DNA from 3 places in the Staphylococcus carnosus genome. Region 1 is predicted to be linked to each of the others. Evidence: riboswitches for the same ligand, from Rfam matches in the RefSeq annotation. Region 1 holds a riboswitch; each other region holds the start of a gene.
What was found. Region 1 has a riboswitch for thiamine pyrophosphate ahead of DYE31_RS08945 (ECF transporter S component). Riboswitches for the same ligand answer to the same signal wherever they lie in the genome.
Positions count from the first base shown of each region.

Region 2: linked by a shared signal. The riboswitch ahead of DYE31_RS00970 (3-oxoacyl-ACP reductase) and the one ahead of DYE31_RS08945 (ECF transporter S component) in region 1 are both predicted to bind thiamine pyrophosphate.
Region 3: linked by a shared signal. The riboswitch ahead of thiC (phosphomethylpyrimidine synthase ThiC) and the one ahead of DYE31_RS08945 (ECF transporter S component) in region 1 are both predicted to bind thiamine pyrophosphate.

Region 1 covers NZ_UHCT01000001.1:1,859,450-1,863,102, reverse strand. Annotated here, with positions in the region: gene DYE31_RS08950 (ABC transporter ATP-binding protein) at 1-1,403, opposite strand, end outside; gene DYE31_RS08955 (energy-coupling factor transporter transmembrane component T family protein) at 1-1, opposite strand, end outside; gene DYE31_RS08945 (ECF transporter S component) at 1,416-1,991, opposite strand; TPP riboswitch at 2,095-2,199, opposite strand; gene auxA (lipoteichoic acid stability factor AuxA) at 2,449-3,653, shown strand, end outside.
Region 2 covers NZ_UHCT01000001.1:219,205-222,857, forward strand. Annotated here, with positions in the region: gene DYE31_RS00965 (LLM class flavin-dependent oxidoreductase) at 1-976, opposite strand, end outside; gene DYE31_RS00970 (3-oxoacyl-ACP reductase) at 1,140-1,835, opposite strand; TPP riboswitch at 1,947-2,048, opposite strand; gene DYE31_RS00975 (hypothetical protein) at 2,194-2,391, shown strand; gene DYE31_RS00980 (SdpI family protein) at 2,424-2,777, opposite strand; gene DYE31_RS00985 (MFS transporter) at 2,876-3,653, opposite strand, start outside.
Region 3 covers NZ_UHCT01000001.1:1,965,439-1,969,091, forward strand. Annotated here, with positions in the region: gene trpS (tryptophan--tRNA ligase) at 1-121, shown strand, start outside; partial or broken gene thiC (phosphomethylpyrimidine synthase ThiC) at 632-2,376, opposite strand; TPP riboswitch at 2,559-2,657, opposite strand; gene DYE31_RS09480 (MsnO8 family LLM class oxidoreductase) at 2,754-3,653, opposite strand, start outside.

The sequences.
Region 1 (3,653 bases):
TTGCGTTCACCTTCCGTTTCAAAAAGTTGTTCTTCACTTAGTAAATGATCCCGCAATTCAATACGTCTTGTCGGATAGCGTTCAATGATATGAGGGTCGTGTGTAACCATTACAATAGTCTGGCCTTGTGCGACACGTTTTTGAAACAATGACAGCAAGTTGAAAGTATTATGACTGTCTAAACCAAAAGTCGGTTCGTCTAACAAGATGATGTCCGCACGAGAACTTAATGCAGTTGCAACACTTAAACGACGTTTTTGACCCATTGAAAGTTCAAACGGATGATGATTACGTACAGCTTCTAAATTCAGCATTTTAATGAGTTTCTCAGTTTCTTCTTTTGCATGATCGCCACTAAAGTTAATGAAAATTTCTTCATAGACAGAGTTTGTTATGAATTGTAATTCTGGGTTTTGATAAACCAAATACATATGCTGAGCAGCTTCTTTAATTTTGTGTAAACGCTGACCACGATAAGACATTTTGCCGTGATATTTAATCAACTGCATCATAGACTCTAATAAAGTTGTTTTACCAGAGCCATTTTTTCCAGTTATAGTAATCCATTCGCCAGCTCCAATTTCCAATTCTGGTATCTGAATTAATGATTTTTTGCCACGAATAATTTCACCATCACGAAATTGAAAATTAGTTTGGATTTCAGTATCGGAACTTAAAGTGCTCTTAGGTGCATAATCCCAAGCATGTGGGTGCCATACACCGTACTCAGTCAGTAACGCTTCATGTTGGCTCAAGATGACTTCAGGCGTATCATCAGCAATAATTTCGCCATTGTAATTCATTAAAATTACTCGGTCGATATGTTCCCAAATATGTTCAACTTTGTGTTCGACAATCAATACAGTTTGATCTTGCCACATATCTTTAATGTGATTCCATAAATCTTCTGTAGCATCTACATCTAACATTGCTGTCGGTTCATCTAAGAAGAGAGTATGTGCTTCTTGCAATACAGTTTCGGCAATCGCCAGTTTTTGTTTCATACCGCCGCTTAGCTTTTGCACAGTTTGTTTAGGTCCCACATCTAAATCGACTGAAGCTAGGGCATTTAAAATTAATTGGTCCATTTCTTTACGAGGAACTTGTTTATTTTCTAATACAAAAGCAAGTTCTTCATAAACTTTAGGCATACAAAATTGAGTGTCAGGATCTTGGAAAATAACACCACTATTTAAATCAACTTCCAAATCATCGTATTTCATTGGTAATTCTATTAAATTAGGAACGATTCCGCTTAGTACATTTAATAATGTACTTTTTCCGCATCCTGATGGTCCCAATAATAAGACTTTTTGTTTATCCTTTATTTCTATATTTAAGCCATCAAATATTTTATCAGGTGCATTTGGATATTTGAGTCGTAAGTTTTTTGCGCGTAACAAAGTAATATCTCCTTACAAATTATCGTAATCTTTTTGAGAAGCTGGTCTAAATAATTTCGTAACACCAGTTTTATCGAGTGCTTTAACTAAGTAATAAGGGAAAAGACCTGCAAGTACAATACCGCTGATACAACGGAAGAATACATATAGGAACAAGTTCCATCCTGCAACTTCACCTAGATAACCATAGTAGTAGTCAATAGGGAAAGTAACTAATGCAGCAGCTAAACCAGCAAGCATTGCAACCATTATAGTACGTGATTTATAACGGAAAATCGCAAAAATAATTTCACAAGCTAAACCTTGCAATAATCCATAAACTATTGTTGCAATATCAAATCGTCCCATAACAATTGTTTCACCCGCACCAGCTGCAAATTCAGCGAGTAGTGCAATACCAGGTTTAGGGATAATCAAGTAAGCTACGACTGCAGCAGCAAACCACATACCATAAGAAAGTTCTTCAAGATGTAATCCAGTCACTTGCATCGCTTTGTACACTAAATTCCAAATGTTATAAATGATAGCGAAAACAACTGCAATTAATACAGTTACCAAGATGTCTGAAAGTTTAAGTCCTTTTGACACAAGTAATAATTCCTCCTATAAAATAAAAAAACACACAAACTTGTCTAGCAAGCTGCGTGAAATAGGCATCGGAACAAACCGGCATAGCCCTTATTATATTGCCGGCAGACATCCTACACTTTCCTACGCTAGTCTAAGCTAGATCAGGTTCGAAGGGTTTGAAGCAAAACTGCTTCATCTCAGTTACGAAACACCCCTAGTGCTTTCTATATTGATTTATAATAAATGTATGCTTTTTATACAGGATTGTCAAGATGATTTCAGGTACGTTCAATCTTTGTATTGCAATATCTTCAAACGATTTTACTTAAAAAGCATTTTCAGTATTAAATAGGGTATTAACCGATTGAGAGTAGACATCAATTCCTTTATACTATGTACTACCATAGAATGATTTATTACATTCACTAAAGACACAACACTTATGTTCCTATATAATAACTATGAGGTGAAAAACATGTCGTATTTAAAGAAGCACGCTGAGATCATTTTTAGTTTGATTATTGGCATTGTTTCACTTTTCATTGGAATCATAATTTTATTGAATTTATCATTTATTCATAAGCTTGCTAAGGGGAGCAAAGTCGATATACATATTTATAATGTGTGGGATTTTATCAATGCATTCTTCGGAGAAATCATCCGGATAATGAGTCGATTTATCGGGCAGTTCCCAGTATTTAGTGCCATATTCATTATTGTATTTGGTATCGCATTATTATGGATTGGTTATTTGTTGTTCATGACAACAAAATACGATTATGATATTTCAATATTCTTCCTGATTATAGGGATTTTATTCTTTATTATTACAATTATCTTAATGACACAAGTATATGGCTTTGCAGCAATTATTTTTGTTGTACCATTTATAGTGCATACAGGATATATTGTCTATAAAGATGAACTTAACCATAATCATAGAAAAGAACATTATTTGTGGATAATTTCTGCATATGGAGTCAGTTATTTAATCACACAAATTGCATTGTATGGACGTATTGAAAGTCATGAAATTGCGATGATAGATATTTTAAGTGTAAATGCATTCTTTATTGTAATGTGGATTCTTGCACAAATATCAATATGGAATTTCCTTTTCCTTAGAAGATCTTTACCGCTTACGAAAGCAGAATTAGGCGAAGAAATGGAATATTCTCGTACGGATAAAAATGGTGCAATGAGTCAAACGAAAGAACAATTCCGTGAATTTCAAGAACGTACTCAAGAATTCACTTATCGCACAAGACGCAGCATTGATTTAGAAAAAATGAGAAACAAGCGCGATAAATTTAAAAACTCAATAAAAGAAAAAATTGATATACAAGACGATGATATTCCTAACTGGATGAAACGTCCGAAATGGATTAAGCCAGGAATCGTTGAATTGATTTGCGGTATCATTTTATTTCTATTTACACTGTTAGAATTAAATAACAGAAATGCATTATTTGCTTCTGGTGAATGGGAATTATCTCAAACTTCTTATGTTATTGAATGGATTACCTTATTCTTATTATTAGTTGTAATTATCATTTATATCATTACAACATTGACACATTTCTTACGTGGTAAATTCTACTATGTACAAATGTTTATGATCAGCATTTTATTCTTTAAATTGTTGACTGAATTTGTGAATATCATGATCCATGGATTGTT
Region 2 (3,653 bases), 1.6 Mb from region 1:
GTAAGTCTGGTACTTTTTTATCTAGTTCCCACTCAGTGCAGTCTTGTTGAACGAAAAAACTTAATTGTTTTAATGCTGTTTCAATCGGTAACTTATCATCTAAAGCTGCTTTCTTTTCTAAAGCTTCTTCATGAGTTTTACCAACATAAGTGACTAAACCTGGAAAGATTTTAAGACTCCGGTCAGTGTCGTCTTGTTTAGCAATTTCAGCATCCATGCGCTTTCTGAAATTTCTCGCTTGTTTAATATTCCATGAAACAGAATAAACTGCATCTGCATATTTAACTGCTAGAGCTACACCTTGTTTTGAAGCGCCAGCTTGCATTGAGACAGGTTTGCCTTGTGGACTGCTTGGCGTGGAAAGAGGGCCTTTTACTGCGAAATTAACTCCTTTATGATTAAAAGGCTGAATCTTTTCAGAATCGACCAACTTATTTGCTTCACGATTATGTTTAAAATCTTTTGGATGCCATGATTCAAAAGCAGCATTCATTACATCTGCAAATTCATCTGCAATAGCGTATCTTTCATCATGATTCGGCAACTCTGTCATTCCGTGATTTTTGGCTTCAAGATCTGTCATTGAAGTGACTAAATTCCATCCAACACGTCCACCAGAAATATGGTCGAGACTTAATAATTGTCTTGCAGCTGTATAAGGATTAGAAAATGTACTTGAAATTGTTGAAACCAAGCCGACATGGTTTGTTACTTGTGAAATAGCTGTCAAATTGACAATTGGATCAAACCAAAATGCGGGCATTGTTGTATCATCTTTAGCAGGAAAAGACTGATTATCAGCAAAAAAGACGGCATCAAATAAACCGCGTTCTGCAGTTTGTGCTAACTCTTGATAGTAAGCAATATCTCCAATACGTTCTATACTTGAATCAGGCATGAGCCATGCTGCTTGGTGATGACCAGAACCAAAAATAAGAATACCGATATGCAGTTGTTTATCTTTCTGCTCGGACATTACTTTTCACCTCGGATTAATTATTTTAAAAGAATAATAAAGAGGGAGAATAAGCTCTCCCTAATAAATTTGGTCTATAGAAAAATGTGATTTCGAAAGCACATTCTTAATTCATCGTTAAACCACCATCTACTGTGATGTTTTGTCCAGTAATACCTTTAGCTTATTCTGATACAAGATAAGCTACCGTATTGGCAACATCTTTAGGTGTTGTCACTTTTTTCAAAGGTGTAGATTGTGCAATTAAATCAAAAACTTCTGGTGTAGTTACAGCACTTGCATCTGTTGTTTTCAAAAGTCCTCCTGAAACAACATTTGCTGTAATACCATATTGTCCTAATTCAGCTGCGATATTGCGTGTGAAGCCGATTAAAGCAGCTTTTGCAGTAGTGTACTCATGGTATGGAACAACAGGATTTTGATAAAGGTTAGTTCCAATGCTTACAATGCTTCCGCTTTGATGTTCAATAAATTGAGGAACGACGCTTTGAACAACATTGAAAGCTGCTTTTAATGTGCCGTCAATTTGTTGTTGGTAGTCTTCCCAACTCATATCAGGGAAAGCTTTTTGTGCTGTTGGATCAAATTTAAATCCAACAAGTGCATTATTGACGACCGCATCAATTTGACCAAACTTCTCAGTTCCTTCTTTTACTAATTGGTCTACTTCTTTGCGATTAGTTACATCTGCTTGCAATGCAATAGCTTTTTCATTTCCAATTTCTTGCGCGAGTTGTTCAGCAGCTTCTTTACTTTGGTTATAATCGATGATGATGTTGAAACCTTGTTCAGCAAGCGTTTTGCTGATTACTTGACCTAGCCCGCGTGCACCGCCTGTTACGAGTACTGTTCTTGCCATATTCATCCGCTCCCTTTTTCTATAAATGAACATAAAAAATACGCATGATTACTAAAATCAGCGTAGGCAGAGAGCAGTCTGCACTCTGTATAAAAACAAATCAGAACATACTGCGGTTATCTCACACTTTCCTACGCTAGTTTCAGCTAGATCAGGTTCAAAGGGTCTGAGGAAATCCTCATCTCAGTTTAAAAAACACCCCTAGTGCGTATTGTTTTGTTACTTTCAATGTAGCTTGATTTTGTAAGCGTGTCAAGAAAGGCTATAACTAACATTTGAAGCGTGAAAACAAGATAGTGAAAGTGTTATGATAGAAAAGAATTCTAGCAGATAATTTTAGATGAATGGAGGGATTTGAATGTTCTGGTTAGGAATGTCATTCCCAATCTTGGCAGTAGGTTTCATTGTGATGGCTGTGCGTGAAGAAAAGAAACGTAAAGCAAAACAAAAAGAAAAACAAGCAAAATGGGAAGCAGAAAAAGCTCATGAAAACGGTGAGCCGTCAGATGAATCTGCAAATCATCATTCGAATGCCGAGAAAGAAGTTAAACATTAATTGGATATATAAGAGAAAGGCTAGCTGTACGGCTAGCCTTTTTGTTTGTGATTGAAGTTGTAAAGTTTGATTTCGGTAAGTGCAATAATCGAACCAACGCCTATTAAGTATATTAAAATTTGTAACCAAAATGAGATGAGCATAGGCGAAATCATCAAATCAAATAAAAACCAAATAAAACCTATTATTAAAAGTGTAAGATGGATTCGATTGAAAATTTGTTGAAAAGATTTTTGAGCAAAAGTCCATGCTTCTGATGACTTCAAAGATGATGGTGTACGATACCCGATTAGCATATTGCGTTGATTTACAATATCTTTGTCGATGAAACGAAAAATTAAGCACTTGATGGCTAGGACTAGTAACGTGATGCCGAATAATAACATGATGAAATCCTCTTTCTTATATTTATTCTAAATATAAAGTAAAAAGAAAAATAATACAATATGTATCGTATTTTTTGGTTAGTGCTTAAAATATACATTTAACTATTAATATCAGTTTTCTTAATAGAAATAGAGAAATAAATCAATGTCATTAATATAAGAAGTGCGATTGCAATGTAAATACTAGCTTGTGCATAGTTAAGTAGTAATCCGAATATTAAAAAAGACAATGGCATAAGTGATTGTACTATCGATTGGTTTAGAGAAAGGATACGTCCTTTAAACTCTTCTTTTATAAAGTTTTGCATATAAATAGAATAAGGAATATTCACTAATGGCAACGATAAACCAATGATAAGGTAGACACTAAATAAAGTGATAAAACCGATAGTTGCAGTAACATTAAATAATAATGCAATGCCTAAAATTAATACTGCAATAAACTGCATTAAGACAGCAGCTTGAGTCGGTCCTTTTAATTTATTTTTAATTGGAAAAACAGAAAACAGTAATGAAATTACAAACATCCCTACAGTCAGTGCAGACTCAATAATACCGAATTGTTGAGAAGATAACGCCATGGTTTGTACGGAAATGACTGGCACACCGACAATAATTGAGTTCACTAAGAAGTTTAGGATTAAAGCAATACTCATGAATTTTAATAACACTTTATCGTTAAGTAAATAAGTGAATCCTTCTTTGAAATTTTCTAAGAGCTTTGTTTCTTCAACAATAATTACGCGATCCATTTTTAAATAGAAAATAAAAATGACAGAAACAGTTTCAGTTAAAATATTGAGTATAGCAAGGCTTTCGATACTCATAAATGCAATTAAAATACCACCAATAATAGGGGCGAGAAAACTAATACCT
Region 3 (3,653 bases), 110 kb from region 1:
TCATTCTGAAAAATTAGATGACATCTTAGATCTTGGACGTGACAAAGCTATCAAAGCTTCTGCACGTACTTTAGAAAAGATGGAACGTGCTATGGGATTAGGACGTAAACGCAGAAAATAACATATTACACACTGAAATGCACCCTGAATTTTAGGGTGCATTTTTTAATCTTACAATTATTTTTAAATTACACAACTTTATATTTATGCAGTAATGAAAACGTTGTATAATAAAATTACAACAACGAATCGGAGTGAGACATCTTGAAATTACATCCATTTAGAATTCTTTTATACATCGCGCTAATCTTATATTTACTTTTTAATTTACTCGTTACTTATCATGCTATCGTAAACTACACTTTGTTTGTTTTATCATTTGTGATATTTGCAAGTATTTTAATTAAAAAGTTATATCATGGCGGTCATTTTCACTTCAACAATAAAAAACAACTGAAAAATCCGCTTCTCAAACATTAAGCTCTATCCAAAATTCGGATGCTTTTTGGATTATCACAAGCCTGATATTATATGTCGAAACAATGTTGCTTGCAGTAATACATCATTAAATAATAAATCCCTCTATTAAGCAGTCGCTGAATAAGCGAAATGTTAATAGAGGGATTTTATATTATTGATAAACTCGACTACCTTGTTCTACAAAATCTTGTGCTTTTTCTTTCATTGCTTCTTTTCTTTCTTTTTCGTCAAAATGATTTTGGCGCAAATCATGTGAAATACGCATTGAACAGAATTTAGGACCACACATACTGCAGAAATGAGCAACTTTAGCAGATTCCTTTGGTAAAGTCTCATCATGGTATTCTCTTGCACGTTCAGGGTCTAACGAAAGATTGAATTGATCAATCCAGCGGAACTCAAAACGGGCTTTACTGATGGCATCATCTCGTTCTGCTGCGCCAGGAAGACCTTTTGCTAAATCAGCAGCATGTGCTGCAATTTTATAGGTAATCACACCTTCTCTGACATCATCTTTATTTGGTAATCCAAGATGTTCTTTAGGCGTAACGTAACAAAACATCGCTGTACCGTGACTGGCAATTTGTGCTGCTCCGATTGCTGAAGTGATGTGGTCATAAGCTGAGCAATATCTGTTGTCAGTGGTCCTAACGTATAAAATGGTGCTTCTTTACAATAAAAATCAGCTAAGTCCTGATTTTCTTTAATTTTATGCATTGGAATATGTCCAGGTCCTTCTATCATTACTTGTACATCATGCTGCCATGCAATGTCTGTTAATTCTCCTAATGTTTTCAACTCTGCAATCTGACTTTCATCATTCGCATCATAAATAGAACCAGGGCGTAACCCATCACCTAAAGAGACTGCAATATCATAACGATTCAGGATTTCACAAATATCACTGAAATGCTCATATAAAAAACTTTCTTCATGATGCGCAAGACACCATTGCGCCATAATAGAACCACCACGGGAAACAATACCTGTTAAGCGATCGACTGTTAATGGAACATACTGTAATAAGACGCCTGCATGAATGGTGAAGTAGTCCACACCTTGTTCAGCTTGTTCAATCAAAGTGTCTCTATAAATTTCCCAAGTCAAATCTTCAGCTACACCATTCACTTTTTCTAAAGCTTGATAAATTGGAACTGTACCCACAGGAACTGGTGAATTTCTTAATAAATATTCTCGTGTCGCATGAATGTTTTTACCTGTAGATAAATCCATAATTGTATCTGCACCCCAATGTGTTGCCCAAACCAATTTTTCAATCTCTGCTTCAATAGATGAAGAGACAGCGGAATTTCCAATATTCGCATTGATTTTCACTTGGAAATTTTTACCGATAATCATGGGCTCTGACTCAGGATGATTGACATTATTAGGAATAATTGCTCGGCCTCGTGCAATTTCATCACGCACAAATTCAGGTTCAACACCTTCACGCAGCGCTACGAATTTCATTTCTTTCGTAATCATACCTTGTCTTGCATAATGCATTTGTGTAATTCGTTTACCGTCTTGTGCACGTTTAGGCTGATATTTAAATGGTGTTTCAACAAATTTTTTATGTCCTTCTTTTTTAAATCCATTATCGATTGATTGAACTCTGCGACCTTCATAACTTTCAACATCATCTCGTGAAAGAATCCAATTTGAACGTAAATCTGGGATACCGTTTTGTACATCCACTTCATACTCTTCTTCATGATAAGGTCCTGCAGTATCATAAACTACAAAAGGTTCATTAACTTGTGTATCATATTCAGTCACAGTATCACTTAATTCGATTTCTCTAAAAGGAACACGGATATCTTCATCCTCACCTTGCTTAAAAATTCTGCGACTTGCCGGGAATCCTTTTTTCAATTCAATTTCATCTTGTCTCATTAAAAATAGCCTCCTCAAATCAATGCTAGGAGGCGTATTTGCCGAAAAATACATGATAAAATAAAAACGCATTCATTTTATTTATGAATGCGCAGAAAAGACTCTATTTTATGACTTCGAAAAAATTATGTAATAACTAACCTATTACAGGAATATACATATTTTCGAGTTTAAATTTCTCTTATCATTTTTACACGCTTCCCTACGCTAGTGCTAACTAGATCAGGTTCAAAGGGTTGATAATATATCTTTCAGCCTATACGGCACCCCTAGCAATGAATATTTAATTTACAAATTTATATTAACATTCATTATTTTAATGTTCAAGTCAATATCTAAAATGAAAAGTAATTAATATCATTCGAGTTTTTTAGCAGTTACACGTTTTCATTTGGATTCAACGGCGCTAATTCCCTGATTGTGTTCATTCTTAATTTATGGCTTTGTACAGGCATATGCAACATCCATTCATCAATCAAACCGCTTCGATTAACCTCATTCAATGTATCAACCACTTCTTCTTTGCTTCCGCTGATAATCCTCATTCTTTTCTCGGTAACTTCGAAGTTTTTTTCTGACTCATTTCGGTATTCATCCACTTGTTGTTTCGTATTTAATACAATTCTGCTTCCATCTTCAAATGTTAATTCGTAATGTCTTTGGGAGAATCTCATAGGCATCTTTTGATTTCCATCTGTTGTCACCACAGCAGGTATCGATACGATGAAACGCCCTTTTGGATAACGTTTTTTATATGCTTTCAACGCATTTTCTAACTCCGACAAATCAGAGTTAATGAAATAAGCATAGACAATACCTGTTTGTGCTTCTGCAGCTTGAATGGCTGAATGTTCACTTGTTCCTAATAAATATACCGGCACAGGTTTATCAGTTTCATCACGATGTGCAGTACGAATACCTTCATATTCACTATGATCAGTAAATTTTTGGGTGTTCAGTTGGTTTAAAAGTGAGAATTTCTCATCAAATTGCTTTAATGGTTTTTGCAGCTCTTCTTGTAATAAATCAACGACTTTTGGATATCCTCCAGGTGCTTTACCTACTGCTAAATCAACACGTTGATGCGACAGTTTATCTATTAAATGAAATTGTTCAATTACTTTTAGAGGATGACAGTGTTGCAGCATAACACCTCCAGAACCAATCCTCATTTGTTTTGTATGATCAAGCAAATACATAATCAGTATTTCTGGAGAAGTTCCTACCACATCTTTAAGATTATGATGTTCAGAGAGAAAATAGCGTGTATAACCTGA